Regions from separate parts of the Planifilum fulgidum genome, predicted to be linked through region 2. Evidence: predicted binding sites of a transcription regulator. Region 2 holds the regulator's gene; each other region holds the start of a gene.

Region 1 (4,700 bases), on a different contig from region 2:
CGCCTCCCAAGGAGGTCCTGGAGGAGTTCGACCGTTCCACCCGTCCCCTGGAAGGGGAGTGAGGAGGCGTTCCCTGAAGGAATCCGCCTCCGTGACGGATGGAGCCGTTTTCCGCTTTGATGGCGGAAAACGGCTCCCTTTGTTTTGGCCATCACGGCGTTCCGCACGCGGGGGCGCCGCGGCAAATCCCTCCGGCCGCCAAGCGATGGGGAATTCACCGGTCTCTCCATTTTTTCCTGGAGCATTTTTCAGAATCAGCTTGTGCCCTCCCGAACCGCCTCACCCTCCGGATCCAGGAGATAGTATTCGGGATACCGGGCTTCGTAGGCGGCGATTTTGTCCTCCAGTTGCAGGGTGATGGCGATGTCGTCCAATCCCTGGAGGAGGCATTGGCGCCGGTATTCATCCACTTCGAAGGAGAGCTGCAGGCCGTAACGATCGGACAGGCGGCAGTTTTCCAGGTCGACGGTGAGTTCGTAACCGTCGTGTTCTTCCGTGCGCCGAAACAGCTCTTCCACCTGTTCTTCCGGCAGCGCGAGGGGAAGAATGCCGTTTTTGAAGCAGTTGTTGTAAAAAATGTCGGCGAAGGAGGGGGCGATGATCACCCGAAATCCGTAGTCCAAAAGAGCCCAAGGGGCGTGTTCCCTGGAGGAGCCGCACCCGAAGTTGTTCCGGGTCAGCAGGATGCTCGCCCCGCGGTAGCGCTCCTGGTTGAGGACGAAATCGGGGTTGGGGTTTCCTTTTTCGTCGTATCGCCAATCGTAAAACAAAAACTGGCCGAAACCGGTCCGTTCAATCCGTTTCAAAAACTGCTTGGGGATGATCTGGTCCGTGTCCACGTTCACCCGGTCTAGGGGAGCCACCTTGCCGGTGTGGGTTTTGAGCGGTTCCATACGATACCCTCCCTGATTCCGAAAATGATGGGTTTCCTCCGGCCGGGCCGGAGGCCGGCTGTCGACAAGGGATCGGGGGGAGGCGGTGCTTCGCGGATGGAAAAATCGCCTCCCGACCAGGGTTTGTCACGCCCTTTTCCGGCTTTCGGCCGGCGGCCATTCCGTGACGGAAACGGAGCCTCCGCGATGGCCGGAGGTTTACGGTTCGATGTCCCATTCCCGGATGTCCACGAAGTGGCCGGCGATGGCGGCTGCGGCGGCCATCATGGGGCTTACCAGATGGGTGCGTCCGCCGCGTCCCTGCCGGCCCTCGAAGTTGCGGTTGGAGGTGGAAGCGCAGCGTTCTCCCGGCTGGAGGATGTCGGGATTCATTCCCAGGCACATGCTGCAACCGGAATTCCGCCATTCAAAGCCGGCTTCTTTGAAAATGCGGTCCAATCCTTCCCGTTCCGCCTGCATTTTGACCTGTTGGGAACCGGGAACCACCATGGCCCGGACCCGCGGGGAGACTTTCCGACCCCGGACGACCTTGGCGGCGTCGCGCAGGTCTTGGATCCGCGAGTTGGTGCAGGAGCCGATGAAGACCCGGTCCACCGGGATGTCGACGATCGGCGTTCCCGGTTTGAGGCCCATGTATTCGAGGGCTTTTCTCGCCGCTTTTCGCTCGTTTTCCGTGGGGAAGGAATCGGGATCCGGCACGGTGCCCGTCACGTCGGTTCCCATTCCGGGGCTGGTCCCCCAGGTGACTTGGGGCGCCAGGTTGGTGACGTCGAGCTCGAACCGGCGGTCGAAGGCGGCGCCTTCATCCGTTGCCAGTTGTTCCCAATCGGCGACGGCTCTTTCGAACAGTTTGCCCTTGGGCGCAAAGGGCCGGTTTTCCAGATAGGCGAAGGTGGTGGCATCCGGCGAGACCATGCCGGCCCGGGCTCCGGCTTCGATCGACATGTTGCAGACGGTCATCCGCTCTTCCATGGACATGTTGCGGATCACTTCTCCGGTGTATTCGACGACGGTCCCGGTGGCCCCGTCCGTGCCGATTCGGGAGATGACGGCCAGGATCACATCTTTGGCCGAAACGCCCCGGGGCAGGGTCCCCTTGATATGGATCTCCATCGTCCGGGGTTTGGCTTGGTGCAGGCATTGGGTGGCCAGGACGTGCTCCACTTCGCTGGTTCCGATTCCGAAGGCGAGGGCGCCGAAGGCCCCGTGGGTGGAGGTGTGGCTGTCTCCGCAGACGATCGTTTTTCCCGGAAGGGTCAGCCCCAGTTCAGGGCCGATCACGTGGACGATGCCCTGGTGCTGGCTGTTCAGATCGTAGAGCCGGATGCCGAATTCACGGCAGTTCCGGACCAGGGTTTCCATCTGTTTGGCGGAAATCGGGTCGGTGATCGGAAGGGAGCGGTCCGTCGTGGGCACGTTGTGGTCCATCGTCGCGACGGTCAGATCGGGCCTCCGCACTTTGCGGCCGGCCATGCGCAATCCGTCGAAGGCCTGGGGGGAAGTCACCTCGTGGATGAGGTGCAGGTCGATGTACAAAATGGCCGGCTTTCCCTCTTCCTGGTGGATGACGTGGCGATCCCAGATTTTTTCGAACAATGTCCGCGGTCTCATGTTCCCCTCACCTTGCATTCTCTTTTTTTCGGCGAAGCATTGCCGTATGAAATATATATGCTTTCTATTGTAACAAATTTTTCGATGTCGGCAAGGGGGAAATGGGCGAATTGCCGGTCGATTTTAAAAGCGGACCGGTTCGATTTGCCGGTCGGGACAGGAAGAAGGCCTCTGCCCGTGACACTTCTCCCTTTTTTTGGTTAGTTTTCTGTTAGTGGTAAACAAAAAAGGGTTATGGTATATTAGAAACAAATGTTCGCATTCGGGGTGATTCCGATGGCCGGGCGGACGCCGCGGCGGCTTTTTCCCAAACGTCCCGTGTCGGTGCTGAACCGGGTGGAGGGCATGCCCTTCCGCTGGTCGATCAATCCGTACCGCGGTTGCAGCCACGGGTGTCATTTTTGTTATGCCCGGCCCACCCACAGCTACCTGGGATTTCACGCCGACGACAGTTTTCAGCACAACATCATCGTCAAGCGGGATGCGGCGGAGGTGCTGTATCGGGAGCTGAAACGGAGGAAGTGGAAGGGTGGGGAAGTGGCCGTGGGCACGGCCACCGATCCGTATCAGCCGGTGGAGGCGAAATGGGAGCTGACCCGATCCATATTGAAGGTGCTGAGGGATTTTCGGATACCGACCAGCATCACCACGCGGTCTCCCCTGATCCTTCGCGACAGGGACATTCTCCGGGAAATGGTTCTCACCTCGGTCAACATCAGTTTGAGCACCCTGGACGAACGGGTGTGGCGGTTGACGGAGCCCGCCTCCCCCCATCCGAAACAGCGCCTGGAGGCGGTTCGGAAACTGAGCGAGGCGGGGATTCCGGCGGGCCTGTTTCTGGCGCCGATCCTGCCGTACCTTGCCGACTCCGATGAACACCTTCGATCGTACATGAAGGCGGCGCGGGAATGCGGCGCGCGTTTTGTGGTGCCCTCCGTGCTCCGGTTGCGACCGGCCGTGAAAAGCTGGTTTTTCCGCCGCATTCAGACCGCCTTTCCGCGGGAGTATCCCCGCCTGGTCCGGCTGTACGAGGGGGCTTATCCGCCCGATGAGTACCGGGCGGAGCTTTTCGCGCGGATCCGGCGGCACATGAGGGATGCCGGCATCGAAAATGAAGCGGTGAGGGAAGGGGCCTCCCCTTCGGAGCGGGAAACCGGAAGCGGGGCGGGGATCCCGGAGGAGCCGATCCAGCTCAGTCTGTTTTAGGGGCGCCGGCGGGCCTTTCACCCATTTTTGCTCCGGAATGGACATTTACCCGGCCCCATCTGGAGATGCGGCATAAAGTATAGGGACAAATGAAAGGGGGTAGGGAGATGTCCTACAGCGGTTATGGTTATCTTGCGAGCTGGCGTCGTCTGCTGATCTTCCTCTTGGTGATCGCGACCATTTTCGTGTTTGTGGGAGGCCTGTGATCGGCATCACGAAGGGAAATCTCCCAAATCGGTTTGCCCTTGATCGGGCGAAAAAAACCCCGCAAGGGGTTTTTTGTTTTGTTCGGAGGCGATGGGGCGGCGGTGCTTATCCGTGCCTTTGGTGCTGCACCCGGATGTTTTTCAGCCCGGGATAGCGATTCAATTTCCGGTACAGGGTGGTCCGGCCGATTCCCAGCATCCGGGCCGCCTTTGAAAGATTGCCCCGGGAAATCCGGATGGCTTGGGCGATGGTTTCCGCCTCCTGTTCTTCCAGGGAAACGGAGTGGGAAGATGCATCCGGCTTGCCCGCTTGCGCCTGGGGAAAAACCAGATCTTCGGCGGAAAGGGCGGAGGATCCCCGCACGAAATGGGCGTGGAAGACGGCCTGGCGCAGCACTTGCCTCAGTTCCCGGATGTTGCCGGGCCAGTGATAACGCGAAAGCATTTCGCGCACTTCATCGCTTAGGCGGACCGGGTCGATGTTCAACTCGCGGGATACCTGCTCCAGAAAGTATTCGGCGAGCAGAAAGAGATCGGATCGTTCCCGAAGGGGAGGCAGATGGATCTCCACTTCACAGATCCGGTAATAGAGATCTGCGCGGAAGCGGTTTTCCCTCACCTCCCGGGCCAAGTCCCTGTTGGTGGCGGTGATGATGCGGACATCGACGGGAATGGGGCGGTTGGAGCCGATCCGGGTGACCTGTTTTTCCTCCAGAATCCGGAGGAGGACCGCCTGGGAGGACAGGGGCATTTCGCCGATTTCGTCCAGGAAGAGCGTCCCCTT
Region 2 (4,700 bases):
GCCGGAATCAGATAGACGAAGGCGGGCATTGTCTGCATGAAGTCCAAAATCGGAGTGAGGAGGTTTTGCGCCCTCCGGCTTTTGGCGGCCACAATGCCCAGGGGAACCCCGACGACGACGGAAAGGGTGGTCGCGGTCAGCACCAGGGAGATGGTTTCGGCCGCCTCGTTCCAATAACCCAGATTGTAAATCAAAAGCAGACCGAACAGGGTGAACAGCGACACCGACAGCCGGCTCGCCAACAGCGCCAAGGCGGCGATGAGCACGGCGGTCGGCACCGGGGGCAACGCGGTGAAAAGGGACTGGAAAAAGGCGACAAGCGGCTGAATCCCGGACGAAATCCAGTCAAACAGGGCGGCAAAGTGATCCTGGAGCCATCGGACGGCTTTGTCCACCCACCGGTCCAGGGGAAGCTTAGGAAGGTTCATCCTGTTTCACCCCGTTTCCGGCCAGGGCGGCAAAGATGGCGCCTTGCACCACCACTCCGCGCAGTTTGCCCTGATCGTCGATGACCGCCGCCGGATGAGAAAACTGCTTTTCGGCCATTTTGGGCAAGAGCTCGCTCACGGGCGTATCCTTGTGCGCCATAACGACGTCTCTCACCAACACATCTTCCATGCTTCGATCGCTCTTCTCATCCAACAGGCTTCGCGCCGCCTCCGCGGTCAGGATTCCGACCAGTTTCCGGGTCCGGTCAACCACCATCAGCCCGGAAAGGCCCCTTTCCCTCATCCGTTTCAGAGCCACCCGGGGCCCTTCTTTGCCCAGGACCAACACCTCCGGCCGCTTCATGACGGAGCCGGCCGTCAGCACCTTGGTGATGTTGACGTCTTCCACAAATTTTTCCACGTATTCGTTGGCCGGATTGGTCAGGATCTCCTCCGGCGTCCCGATCTGGACGATCGATCCGTCTTTCATCAGGGCGATGCGGTCGCCGATGCGCAACGCCTCGTCCAAATCGTGGGTGATAAAAACGATCGTCTTGTTCATGGTGGACTGAAGCTCCATCATCTCATCCTGCATTTCCTTGCGGATCAAGGGATCGAGGGCGCTGAAGGCTTCATCCATCAGCAAAATGTCCGGATCGGTGGCCAGGGCCCGGGCCAGGCCCACCCGCTGTTGCATCCCGCCGGAAAGTTGGTCCGGCAACTGGTCGGCGTAATCCCTCAGACCCACCAGCTCCAGGGACTGGAGAGCTTTTTCCCTGCGTTCCCGCTTGGGCACCCCCTGCACTTCCAGGCCGTATTCCACATTTTCGCGGACGCTCTTGTGGGGAAACAGGGCAAACCGCTGAAAGACCATTCCCATCTTGGTCCTGCGCATTTGCCTAAGCTCATCGGCGCTCATCTTCGTCACGTCGTCCCCGTCGACGAGCACCGTTCCTTCCGTCGGTTCAATAAGCCGGTTCAACAGCCGGACCAGAGTGGATTTGCCGCTTCCGGACAGACCCATGATCACGAAAACTTCTCCGCTCTCCACCGAAAAGGAAGCCCGGTTGACCCCGACGGTCATCCCCGTCTCCCTGAATATTTCTTCTTTGCTTTTGCCTTGCTTCAACAGCGCCAATCCCCGCAAGGGATGGCGCCCAAAAATTTTGGTGAGGTTTCTCACTTCGATTTTCGGCAAGAAACGACCCCCTTTCTTTTAGAAAATTCAGATAATATGGGGCGGCACAAGAGGCGAACCCTCAGGAGCCCCTCTCCGAAAGCATCCCGACACTCCCGGAAAAAATAAAAAAATGCGGTTTCCAAAGGACCTGCATTTATTTTATAAAATCGGAAGGCGGCCCGTCAAAAGCGATGACACAGAGGCTGAAAGATCCTATCCAGATGAAAAATGAAAAGAAAAAATGGGAGCCGCGATCTTCAGAAATCCTCCGGTTTCGTACGTTTTCCGCATGGTAACGGCCGGCCGGCAAACAAACGCGCTCAAAGGAAACGGCGGTCACTCCCCTTTGCGGACAGGGATTTTCAGTGTCTGGCCGGGATGGATCACGGCATCCTCCAGCTGATTGATCCGTCGTATATCGCTGATCAGTTCCCGGATGTCGACGGAATCATCCGCATGCCTCCGGGCCAGACTCCACAGCGTGTCACCGGGCTCGACGCGAACATCCACCGTCGGCTCCGGACCGTCGCCGGCCGCCCGGCCTCCCCAGGCGACCGCAATCATCAACAGAAAACAAAGGATTCCGATAAGAGCCGTTCCCCTCCGCTTCATCCCTTCCCCCTCCGTCGGCGCCGGATGTTCATTTCAAATAATTACCTTTGAACCAAGCATATTACAGAACACGCGTTCTGTCAAGGCGTTCTCCGAACTCATGTTTGTGTTTTGTTTGCCTTTCATGTATACTGAAAAATGGGAGGAATTCAGCGGATATGGGTTTTCGGGGCCTAATTTGCCGCAGGGCGGTGCTGACCTGTGTCCGAGAAAGGAGATGAGCGCATGTCCAAACTGTCTCCCCGGCAACAGGCGATTCTGGATTACATAAAAAAAGAGGTGGAGGAAAAGGGTTACCCTCCCTCCGTCCGGGAAATCGGCGAAGCGGTGGGGCTCGCCTCCAGTTCGACCGTTCACGGCCATTTGTCCCGCCTGGAAAAAAAGGGATTCATCCGGCGCGATCCGACCAAGCCGAGGGCCATTGAGATTTTGGATCGCCCGACGAAGGAACGCCGCCCGGAAACCGACACGGTGATGGTTCCGCTGGTCGGGAAGGTGACTGCCGGAGAACCGATCACCGCCGTGGAAAACATTGAGGAATACATTCCCCTTCCCAAAAAAATGGTGGGCAACGGCAAGCATTTCATCCTTTCCGTACAGGGGGACAGCATGATCAATGCCGGCATCTTCGACAAGGACTACGTCATCGTCCGGCAACAGCCCACCGCGGACAACGGCGACATCGTCGTGGCCATGACCCCGGATGAAGAGGCCACCGTGAAGCGCTTTTACAAGGAAAAGGATTATGTCCGCCTTCAACCGGAAAATGACCTCATGGAGCCCATTCTGCTTCCCCAGGTGACCATCCTCGGCAAAGTGGTGGGGCTCATCCGCCGCATCCATTGAGGGCGCCGCCGATCCGCCGCATGATCCTCGCGAAATCCGCGAGGTTTTTTTAATTGTTGTTTGTTGTTTTCGACGCGTGGCGGCGCTGAAACGAAACCGCCCGTCACGTTTAGGCCCTTCCGGAAAACGCTGGACATCCGGGTGTCCGGTGCGCTATAAAATCAAATAAACATTAAAATGCAAAAGGATGAGGTGGGATGGGAAAAACTTTGGACCAAACGCGCGCCGATCAGGTCGATCACGTCAAAATCGAGGATATTCTCATTGCCAGCCAGAGGCTGAAAAAAGTCTGCGTGCACACTCCCCTTGAATATAACCGCCTCCTGTCCGAGAAATACGGTTGCGACGTCCATTTGAAGCGGGAAGACCTGCAAACCGTCCGTTCCTTCAAAATTCGGGGCGCCTATAACACCATTTGCAGCCTTCCCGAGGAAGAGCGGAAGAAGGGGGTGGTCTGTGCCAGCGCGGGAAACCACGCCCAGGGGGTGGCCTACTCCTGCCGCCACCTCGGGATTCCCGGAAAGATATTCATGCCGACCACGACACCGCGGCAAAAGATCCATCAGGTCAAACATTACGGCGGCGAATATGTGGAAGTGATCCTGACCGGCGATACCTTCGACGATTCCTTCCAGCGGGCCATGGACTATGTCAAGAAGCACCAAATGGCCTTCATCCACCCCTTTGACGATTACCGCACCATCGTCGGGCAGGGCACCATCGGGATCGAAATCCTCAATGACCTGAAACAGCCCCCGGATTATGTGTTTGTCACCGTCGGCGGCGGCGGGCTGATCGCCGGCGTCAGCTCCTATATCAAAAGCGTGTACCCGGAGACCAAGGTGATCGGGGTGGAACCCGCCGGCGCCCAAAGCATGCGGGAGTCGCTGAAACAGGGGCGCGTGGTGAAATTGGAGGAGATCGAACCCTTTGTGGACGGGGCGGCGGTCAAGCAGGTGGGCAATCTGACCTTCAGGATCTGCCGGGAAAACGTGGATGACGTGATTGCCGTGCCGGAAGGAAAAGTGTGCACCACCATCCTGAATTTGTACAACCAACACGCCATCGTTGTCGAACCGGCGGGGGCGCTCCCCGTGTCCGCCCTCGACTTTTTCCGGGAACAGATCCGGGGAAAGAACGTGGTCTGCATCATCAGCGGCGGAAACAACGACATCGACCGGATGCAGGAAATCAAGGAGCGCTCGCTGATTCACGAAGGGCTCAAACACTATTTCATCATCAATTTCCCGCAGCGGGCCGGCGCCCTGCGCGAATTTCTGGACGACGTGCTCGGGGAGAATGACGATATCACCCGGTTCGAGTACACCAAAAAGAACAACAAGGACAACGGCCCGGCCCTGGTTGGAATCGAGCTGAAAAACCGGGAGGATTACGCTTCGCTGATCGAACGCATGAACAAAAAGGGTTTCCCCTATATTGAAATCAACAAGGATCCCCAGCTTTTCCACCTGCTGATATGATCCGTCCAAAAAAGAAAAAAGGGGAGGGCCATCGCCCTCCCTGAGATTGATGACAAACCCCCTGGCTCTTTTCGCAAGAAAAGCGCCAGGGGTTGCATGTTTATGGGAAATAAACAGATAAAGGAAATTAGATTTGGTAAATTAGGCGGATCA
Region 3 (4,700 bases), on a different contig from region 2:
TCCGTCTGGATCAGCCGGGATCTGCCGCCCGAAATGCGCCGGATGCCCCTTCCCCGGCGGAAAAGTCACCCCGATTTTCCCCGCTGGCTCTCCATGCGGCTCAAGTGGGAAGGTCATTCGGGACGCGTCACCGAAGAACACCTGCCCGATTACGCACTGGCGTCCCTGGAAGAACTTCTCCAGGTGTGGGAAAGCGCAAAATAAACGCCCGGGGATCATCGCCCCCGGGCCTCGATCATCCCGCCGGCTTTCGCCGCCTACAACAGCAGGAAGCTGAGCCCGATCACAAGACCGGAATAGAGGAGAACCACCACACAGTAACCCATGATGTCCCGGGCCTTCAGCCGGGCGATGGCCAAGAGGGGAAGCGCCCAGAAGGGCTGAATCATGTTGGTCCAGGCATCACCCCAGGCCACCGCCATCGCCGTCTTCGCCGGGTCGACCCCCAGGGCCTCCCCCGCGGCCAACATGATCGGCCCCTGAACCGCCCACTGGCCGCCGCCTGAAGGGACGAACAGATTGACCAGCCCGGCGCTCAAAAAGGTGAACAGGGGAAAGGTGGTTTCATTGGAGATGCTCACGAACAGCTCCGAAATCTTCTCCCCCAGACCGGACGAAGCCATCATGCCCATGATCCCCGCATAGAAGGGAAACTGGAGGACGATGCCCCCCGCTTTCCTGACCGCCTCCGAAATGGCCGCCAGATACCGCCGGGGGGTGCGGTGCAGCGCGATTCCGGCCATCAGGAAAATGAAATTGATGATGTTGAGATCCAGCTGAAAGCCCTTTTCGACGAAAAACCACAGGATAAAGATCAGGCCCATCGCCGCCGTCACCAGAGAGATGGCCGCGCTGGTCTCCAGCCGCTCCGCCGGCGTCTCCGCCGAATCATCCGCCCCGGAAAGCCCGGAGGCATCTTCCTGCAACAGTTCGGGGCGGACCGTCACCCGCTCCGGACGGGGCGGCTGCATCCATCGGATCAAAAAGGGCAGGGTCACCGCCAGCACGATCACCGGAACCAGGTTGAAGGCGGCAAACAGGGTGTCCGAGGTGGGCACCATCACGCCGAACTGATCATCCGTCGCCAACTTGAGGGGAACGGAACCGGACAACCCCCCGTGCCAGACGAGAAATCCCGAGTAAGCCCCGGCCACCAGGAGCCGGTAATCCACATCGGGGACCCTTTTGGACACTTCCCGGGCGAACAGGGCGCCGACCACCAGTCCAAACCCCCAACTGATCCAGCTGGCGACGGTGGCCACGAAGGTGGTGAGCATCAGCGCCTTGCCGGGATCCCGGGTCAGCCCGGCCACCGCCTTCAATGCCCTCTCCACCGACGGGGCCCGGGCCAACGCGTGCCCCAGAACGAGAATCAGCACCATCTGCATCGTAAAATCCAGCAGTCCCCAAAAGCCGTTTCCCCAATGGCGAATCATCTCCAGCGGCCCCGAAGGCGTCCAGATGAGGCCCATGATGAAGACGACAAAGGTGAGCAGCACGGCAAACAAAAACGGATCGGGAAGATAGCGTTCCACCAGACGGACGCACAAGCGGGTGAATCGTCTCAGCAACACAAGACCCCCTTTAAGAATCAATCACCGATAAAATAAATCTATTTGAAATAATCAGGATAATGCCGCCAAAAGAAAGGTCCAAACCGATTCCGCTTGGACCTCATCGGAGAGAAACCCATGAAAGCCCTTTCATTCCATCAGTTCAAAAAGCCTCAGGATGTTTTCAGAGACTTTTGCTTCTCACCCGTTTCCAATCCCCGGGCGGAGGTGATGAGGAGGCTGCAGCCCTCTTCCGTCTCCGCCGGATGGCTCACCCCCGGCGGCAAATAGTAATAATCCCCCTGCCGGAGTTCCTCCGTTCCCAATCTCACGGACCCTTCCAGGACGAAGATCTCTTCCCCGCCGACATGATCATGCCCCGGAAAGCGGCCTCCGGCATCCATCTCCAGGAGGATGCTGTATTCCTCCCCGTATCTCCGCAAATAGCTGAACCGGACGCCGTCGCCCATGGGAATCCAGTTACCGTCGCCCTTGCGAATCACATAGGGCCCTTCCATCGATAAAAACCCCCTCACTCATTTGGATTCATTGTACTCCATCCGTCGAGAGGGTTCAACAGGCCCCGCCGCGGAAATCGAACAAAAATTCCGGTTGGACAACAGGCGGAGAAACGTCTCTTCGCACTCGCTGCGCAACCATTCGTTGACATACCGCTGGCTGTGCAGAAATCCGCGGAAACGGGCCTTCACCTCGCGGGCATCGGACAGCTGCTTCACTTCGATGATCTCTCCCCCGATCCGGCGCAACTTTCTTCGGGCGTCCAGGGCTTCCCGGGCGACGCGCTTCCGGGCTTCCTCCAGCATTTTTCCGATGGGCCGGCCCATCTTTACGGGCGCGTTCGCGAGGGTCCGGCAATCCCGCTCCAAGACCCGTTCCAGCACATCCAGCAGAACAACCCGTTTCACCAGGTCGGCAAAAAGCCGATATTCTTCCGGAGCGATCAACATCCCCCACCACACCCCAGTGAAAGGCGCTTTACCTCCATTATATGCAAACATATGTTCCTGTTTCGTTGGTATTTTCTTCTGCTGTTTTTATATATAATAAACTATATTGTTTATTATATATGTAAATAGGGTACAGAAAAGAGGAACCACACTTCGGACAAGGAGGCCAAGGGATGCGCAGTCCTTACGAGATGGAAAGGATGGCCGAAGAAAGGATGAAAGAAATGGAGAAAGAGATCCTCAGAAGAACGCGGCGGGCAAATTCCCCCCTTTTCGGAGGAAAAGCGCTCGCGCTGCTTCTCGGCGCATCCGGCGCAGAAAATGAAAAAGAGAGAGGCGGCGTCCGCCTCTCTTTCTCACATGACGGGACGGCTCGGTTCGGAAATGCTGCTCAGCGCCTGTCCCGCTTCATCGGAGAAGGGTTGACGGACAGCCAGATCGCCGATGGAAACGACTCCCACCAGTCGCCCGTTTTCCACCACGGGGAGCCGGCGGATCTGGTGCTGGGCCATCAGCCGGGCCGCTTCATCGACGGACATGTCCGGCGAGCCGGTCACCGGGGCGCCGGTCATCACATCGCCCACCCGCTGGGAATTGGGCTTCTTATCAGCAATGCCCCGGATCACCAGATCCCGGTCGGTGATGACTCCCTGCAGCTGTCCGTTTTCGACCACGGGAATCATGCCGACATTGTGCTGTTTCATCAGGCTGGCCGCCTGATACACATTGTCCTGGGGCGACACCGTGGCAACCTGGGTGGTCATGATGTCTCTCAGCTGAGCCATTGTCGGGTTCCCTCCTTTTCTGGGGTTAGGTTGCTCCGTCCCGGAAAATTGCATTCCTTCCGGCCGCGGACAGTATTTGTCAAAAGTCCCGGCGCCTGTCCACATACAGGGTGCCGTCGCTTTCCAGGGAAACGTAAAACACGTCCCGCAGCGACGTCACTTGCCGCTTTTTCAGCTCCTCCATCAACCACCGGCCGGTTTTCCCCATTTTCCGCAGATTTTCGTAGATGATCTGCCCGTCGACCACCAATTCCATCGGCACTTGGGGATGATTTTTTGGAGGCTGCGAGAGGCTTTTCGGCGTCAACTGCTGATGCTCCGGCTTTCGCATCACCGAAAGGCTTCCGTCGTTTTCGAGGATGGCGAACTGAACCTGGGAGACGTCAAATACGTCCTTCTCCCGGAGGAGCTGCAGGATTTGGTCGACGTTAAATCGGCTTTTGCGCAGGTTGTTCTCCAGAATCTTCCCGTCCCGGATGACGATGACCGGGTCCCCTTCCAACAGCTTTTTTGCCCAGCGGCTTTTCAGGGTGAGGAAGGACATCAAAAAGGTGAGTCCGCCGAACAGAACCAACCCGAAGAAATGAAGGCCGGTTTCGGAATCGATGTCGGTGGCCAGAGCGGCGGCGATGGATCCGAAGGTGATGCCGTTGATGTATTCAAAGTAAGTCAGTTCCGAGATCTGCTGTTTTCCCAAAATGATGGTCAGCACCAGAATGGTTCCGAAGGCAAGCAGCGTTTGAAACAGAACATGAAGGTAAGCCAACGGCTCTCCCCACCTTCCTTGATTCCTGTTGTCTAGCCTCCCCAGATAAAAGCGGGATATGAATGCGCGTCGTCGGAGCGGGGAAAGCCGGTCCCATCCTTCAGAATCACTCGCGCTCCCTTTCCCTTTGTTCCTTTTCTTCCTGCCACCACAGGGCTTCCTCCGGATTCTGCAAAACCTCCTTGATCTCGCGCTTTTTTTCGACGGCCGGAGGCGATCCCCGCAGCGACTTGCCGGAGGGATCCTTGACAAACTTGGTTACGACCATGAGACCGATCACCGACACGGCGACGAGGTAATAGGCGGGGATCAGGCGGTCTCCCGTCCAGTTGATCAGCCAGGAAACCACGAGGGGCGTGGTGCCGCCGAACACCGAGGCGGAGATGTTGTAGGTGATGGCCAAGGCGCCGTACCTCACCTCGGTGTAGAAGAGGGAGGGAAGCAGGGAGGGCATCGTCCCCTGAAAGCTGGCGGAAAAGACCCCCAGCAGCACCAGCCCCAGAAGCACCCACCACGCCTTTCCGCTTCCGATCAGCAGGAAAGAGGGGATGGACAACAGCACCAGCCCGGCCAATCCGCCCTGAACCACCCGTTTGGAACCGACGCGATCGCTGAAATAGCCCATCAA
Region 4 (4,700 bases), on a different contig from region 2:
ACCACGCGCCCGCGGGGGGTCCTTTCCAGAAAGCCGATCTGCATCAGGTAAGGTTCGTACACATCCTCCACCGTCTGGGCTTCCTCTCCGATCGTGGCGGCAATCGTCTCCAGTCCGACCGGTCCGCCGCGGAACTTTTCCATGATGGACATCAACAGCTTGTGGTCCACCTGGTCCAATCCCATTTTATCCACTTGGATCCGGTCCAATGCGTCCCGGGCCGCTTCCAGCGTGATCACATCGTCCCCCTTCACCTGGACGAAATCGCGGACCCGTTTGAGCAACCGGTTGGCCACGCGGGGGGTGCCCCGGGACCGGACGGCGATTTCCCGGGCGCCTTCCGTCCGGATGGGCATCCCGAGCAGCTCGGCGGTCCGGAGGACGATCTGCGTCAATTCCTCCACCGTGTAATATTCCAGGCGGCACACCACGCCGAACCGGTCCCTGAGGGGGGATGAAAGGGCCCCCGCCCGGGTCGTCGCCCCCACCAGGGTGAAGGGGGGAAGATCCAGCCGGATCGATCGGGCGCTGGGACCCTTGCCGATGACGATATCCAGGGCGAAATCCTCCATCGCCGAATAGAGAACCTCTTCCACCGACCGGTGCAGGCGGTGGATCTCGTCGATGAACAGAAGATCCCCCGGCTGCAGGTTGGTCAGAATGGCCGCCAAATCCCCGGGGCGTTCAATGGCCGGGCCGGAGGTGGTCCGGATCTGAACCCCCAATTCGTTGGCGATAATGGTGGACAGCGTCGTCTTCCCCAGCCCCGGAGGGCCGTGCAGCAGAACGTGATCCAGGGCCTCCCTCCGCATCTTGGCCGCCTCTATGTATACCTTCAGGTTTTCCTTCACCCGGGATTGACCGATGTATTCATGCAGGTATCGGGGGCGCAGGCTGACCTCCATCGCGTCTTCCGCCGATTGACGGGCGGAGATGATCCGTTCCTCCACGCTACATCCCCCCTCCCAGCCGTTTGGCGGATACCTGGAGCGCCTGACGGATCCACTCATCGAGAGCCGGTTCGGCATCTCCCAGCCGCTTCCGGGCTTCCCGAACGGCCTCGCTGGCTTCCTTCTCATTATATCCCAGGGCCATCAGGGCTTCAATCGCCTCGCCGGCGGCCCCGGAAGCCGTCCATTCCGGCCCGGCGGAAGAGACATCCTCCCCGGCGGCAGGGGCGTCAAAATCCCTCAGCTTGTCCTTCAAGTCGAGGACGATGCGCTGAGCCGTCTTCTTCCCGATGCCCGGGAAGCGCGTGAGAAAATGGAAGTCTTCCCTCCGGATGGCGCCCACCACCTCACCCACCGTCCCCTGGGCAAGGATGGCCAGTCCCGCCTTGGGCCCGATCCCCGACACCTCCAACAGCAGGGAAAACAGATCCCGCTCAATTCGGTCGGGAAAACCGTACAGGGTCCAGCCGTCCTCCCGGATGACCGGATGCGTGTACAGGCGGACGCGTTTCCCCTCATCCCACAGATAGGGACGGGGACACACCACCCGGTAACCGATTCCGCCTTCCCGGATCACCAGATAATGGGGTCCGGCCCAAACCACCTCGCCTTCCACAAATTCGATCACGCCCATCCTCCCCTTTCCAACCTCTTCAACCCGGTCGAATGGGCCTGGCAGATGGCGATGGCCAAGGCATCCGCCGCATCGTCCGGCTTCGGGACCTCGGACAGGGACAGAAGCAGCCGGACCATTTCCTGCACCTGCCGCTTCTCCGCCTGGCCGTAGCCCACGACGGCCATTTTCACCTGCAGCGGCGTATATTCGGTCACCGGCACCCCCGCTTCTTCCGACGCCAGCAACAGGACGCCCCGCGCCTGCCCCACGGTAAAGGCGGTGGTCACATTTCGATTGAAGAAAAGTTTCTCCACCGCCACCACGTCCGGACTGTATTCCCGAAAAAGAGACCGCGCCTCATCGTAAATCCGCTTCAAACGGGCCGGGACGGACAGATTCGCCTCCGTCCGGATGCAGCCGTAATCGAGGGGAATCAAGCGGTTTCCCCGCTGTTCCAGCACGCCGTAACCCACAATGGCGATGCCGGGATCGATCCCGATGATTTTCACACTGTTTCCTCCTCGGGTGCGAACGCACATTCCCTCTACGATTATAGCATATTTTTTCGTTCCGGAAGATACTCCCGATAATCTAAGTTCATTCTAAACTACTAAAGTGCGGATTTTAAAGGGTTTTTCGCTACTCACATTAACCCTAGTTCACCCTAGTTAACATAAGTGTGTGGTCAAAAATGTGGTCAATGTGGTCAAACCCCGTCTCTATGTAGGCGGGGTTAGTAATTTTACTTAATTAGTTTCCCCTGAAAAAGTCCGCAAATCGGGGACCTTTTGATAGCAAAAGAGGGGAGGAGAACGGAATGTCCGATCCGTTCTCTCCCTGTTTCCATTATGACGCCCGCATCATTGCCGCTTTTCTCGAATTATGGGCCATGATTCCCATTCCGGCCCACGCTTTGGAGCCCTCATACCCCCGAAACCGACTGCGGGAAAGTCCGTACTTCCGTTTCAGAAGGCTGATCTTCGCTTCTCCTCCTGCACGGAAACGCTTCAGGTTTTGAAACCAGGGTTGCCGTTCGTATTCGGTTCGCTGCTTACTCTTTTTTCCCCGTCGAGGAACGCTGACATACGAACCCCTATCTCCGTCAGCTGCTCTTTGTTTTTCTGACTGAAAAACCCTCGATCCGTAGCGACCGCATGGGGAAGAGAGCCGAAAAGGTCTCGGTGATTTTCCACAGCAGAAAGAAGCACCGCCTCATCAGAAGGGTTGCCTTGGTACACCTCGTATCCGATGATAAACCCGCTTTCCATTTCGTCAATCCACTTTGTAGCTGAATTCCGTGGTTTTGGAGAGTTTCCCCTTCTTGATCGGCCGAGCGTCCGGGTTATGGAAACTTACCCATACGGTCCGGAATGATCCGGTTCCTTGACACCACCTGTTTGGCCCTGGTCCAGCAGTCGACCGGTCCGTTCGATGGCTTCCTTCAGGTGTTGTCGTTGGGCTTGGGCCTTGTCCTTGGCTTTCTCCAGCACCTTCCGTACCTGGGAACAAACCGCTTCCGTCACTTCGATCACTTTTTGGGTGATCCGGTTCACTTCTTCCCAGGACTCGCGTCAGCGGCGGCGAAGCACCTTGGTCATGGAAAAGAGGTGCTCCTTAACTTCCCGGGTTCGGTCTTGAAATCCTTCCACGGCATGAGACACTGTTTTTTGATCTTTCGGACCGTTCGGGTGATCTCTTTTACCCCGTCCTGTAAGAGGCCGGCATCGGTCGGGTGATGGATGTCCGCTTCCATCACCGTATTGTCCGTCCGAAGTTTGCGGTGCTTGAGGATTTTTTCTTCCCTCAACTTTTGAACGAGAGCAATGGAGGCTGTCGGAGACTTCCCGAACATTCTTTTTCCTTTTGACTGCGTTTTTCAGGGGGAAACTATTTAACCGTATGCGGGTACAGGGAATCCCGTTGGACCTCCGAAAAAAACGGGGCCTTCCAGAGTTTCCCGCTTTGAAACGAAGCCGGGGACTGTGATTCCTCTGACAGTTCCGGAGGTGCGACGGCTCTTGGTTCCTTCATGTTCCTTCACACATAAAATAGGAAGAAAGGCTTTCCGTTGTGAATGGTATGTAGAAAGGTCGTCTCTTTTTTACGGCTTTAAAAACTCCTTTCAGTTAAATTGGAGAAGAGCCACTCTCAAAACACCTCGGTTAGAATCCCTTCCAATCGTGGCGATTTGAATAGCTCAATACCATATCATATATTCGAAGACTTTAAAAATAACGGAGGAGATCCTGAGGGAAATACTGGTGAAGGGCGTAACTGTGGACGAGCTGAAATTCCTGGTGCATCTTTTGGCCCCCAGCATTTTAGGGTTGTCTCCCCACCTAGGTCATTCCCATTGCCCTTTGCCCACTCTACAATTTTTACGCCAAGGATCTCAACCCTTTTTGTCTGTGATCCCTTTTTCCTCGTCCTTGCTGATCGCATCGTTAAATTTGTGAAACGTAATCAAGCTCGCTTTCGTAATGGCGATTCCAATTTCCTGTACAACGCTACTCGGTCGTCATCCTTGAGATCCGACTTATGATTTTAATCCAATATTACAATCAAAAAAGGCAGAGAAGGGATCGGAGAGGCCAAGGGGGAAAAGTTTCGGGGAAACGGTCCAGAAACGAACGTTTTTTAACCAAAGAATAAGGAATAAGCCCGCCGAAAGAATAAGCCCGCCAGCCCGCCGAAGCGGTCCGGCGGGGTCAATAGCGGGACAGGAATCAGTTGCAAAGCTATTTGTCCAGTCGTTTACAAGCTATTTCAAAAACATGATCTACCAATGTAAAATGGAAGCATGAGTACGAGACATGAGCTGACAGACGAACAATGGGCTGTGATTGAGCCGCTGCTTCCCAAACCCAAACCGGGACCCGGACGACCGCCCGCCGATCCGAGAAAAACCCTGAACGGAATTCTGTACGTGTTAAAAACGGGTTGTACTTGGGCGGACATGCCTCGACAATATGGTTCTCCCACCACCTGTTGGCGGCGATTGAAGCAATGGTCGGAAAACGGGACGTGGGAGCGGATTTGGCGTGCTCTGTTAAGTCGAATGGATGCGGAAGAAAAAATCGAATGGGCTCAAGCTTTTCTTGACGGTCGATTTGTTCCCGCCAAAAAAGGGGAGA

The links. Region 2 encodes LexA, which represses DNA repair genes until DNA is damaged. Its sites were predicted from a motif close to CGAACATATGTTCG; they were not measured.
Region 1: a site for LexA is predicted at 2,750-2,763, ahead of BM063_RS05010 (SPL family radical SAM protein). Genes of this name have one in related genera too.
Region 3: a site for LexA is predicted at 2,566-2,579, ahead of BM063_RS06930 (YhjD family protein). Genes of this name have one in related genera too.
Region 4: a site for LexA is predicted at 2,095-2,108, ahead of ruvC (crossover junction endodeoxyribonuclease RuvC). Genes of this name have one in related genera too.

What each region holds. Positions count from the first base shown of each region.
Region 1 covers NZ_FOOK01000006.1:50,917-55,616, reverse strand. The annotation lists gene putP (sodium/proline symporter PutP) at 1-62, shown strand, start outside; gene leuD (3-isopropylmalate dehydratase small subunit) at 255-893, opposite strand; gene leuC (3-isopropylmalate dehydratase large subunit) at 1,092-2,504, opposite strand; gene BM063_RS05010 (SPL family radical SAM protein) at 2,781-3,710, shown strand; gene BM063_RS05005 (sigma-54-dependent Fis family transcriptional regulator) at 4,023-4,700, opposite strand, start outside.
Region 2 covers NZ_FOOK01000017.1:173-4,872, reverse strand. The annotation lists gene BM063_RS18175 (ABC transporter permease/substrate binding protein) at 1-428, opposite strand, end outside; gene BM063_RS10310 (quaternary amine ABC transporter ATP-binding protein) at 415-1,626, opposite strand; gene BM063_RS10300 (LysM peptidoglycan-binding domain-containing protein) at 1,945-2,220, opposite strand; gene lexA (transcriptional repressor LexA) at 2,446-3,066, shown strand; gene ilvA (threonine ammonia-lyase IlvA) at 3,276-4,547, shown strand; partial or broken gene BM063_RS10285 (transposase) at 4,675-4,700, opposite strand, start outside.
Region 3 covers NZ_FOOK01000009.1:24,223-28,922, forward strand. The annotation lists gene BM063_RS06915 (HAD family hydrolase) at 1-204, shown strand, start outside; gene BM063_RS06920 (short-chain fatty acid transporter) at 258-1,568, opposite strand; gene BM063_RS06925 (cupin domain-containing protein) at 1,727-2,071, opposite strand; gene BM063_RS06930 (YhjD family protein) at 2,090-2,521, opposite strand; gene BM063_RS06935 (CBS domain-containing protein) at 2,878-3,306, opposite strand; gene BM063_RS06940 (YetF domain-containing protein) at 3,386-4,072, opposite strand; gene BM063_RS06945 (MFS transporter) at 4,179-4,700, opposite strand, start outside.
Region 4 covers NZ_FOOK01000026.1:97-4,796, reverse strand. The annotation lists gene ruvB (Holliday junction branch migration DNA helicase RuvB) at 1-950, opposite strand, end outside; gene ruvA (Holliday junction branch migration protein RuvA) at 952-1,578, opposite strand; gene ruvC (crossover junction endodeoxyribonuclease RuvC) at 1,575-2,075, opposite strand; partial or broken gene BM063_RS18020 (ISNCY family transposase) at 2,413-3,388, opposite strand; partial or broken gene BM063_RS18015 (hypothetical protein) at 4,305-4,700, opposite strand, start outside.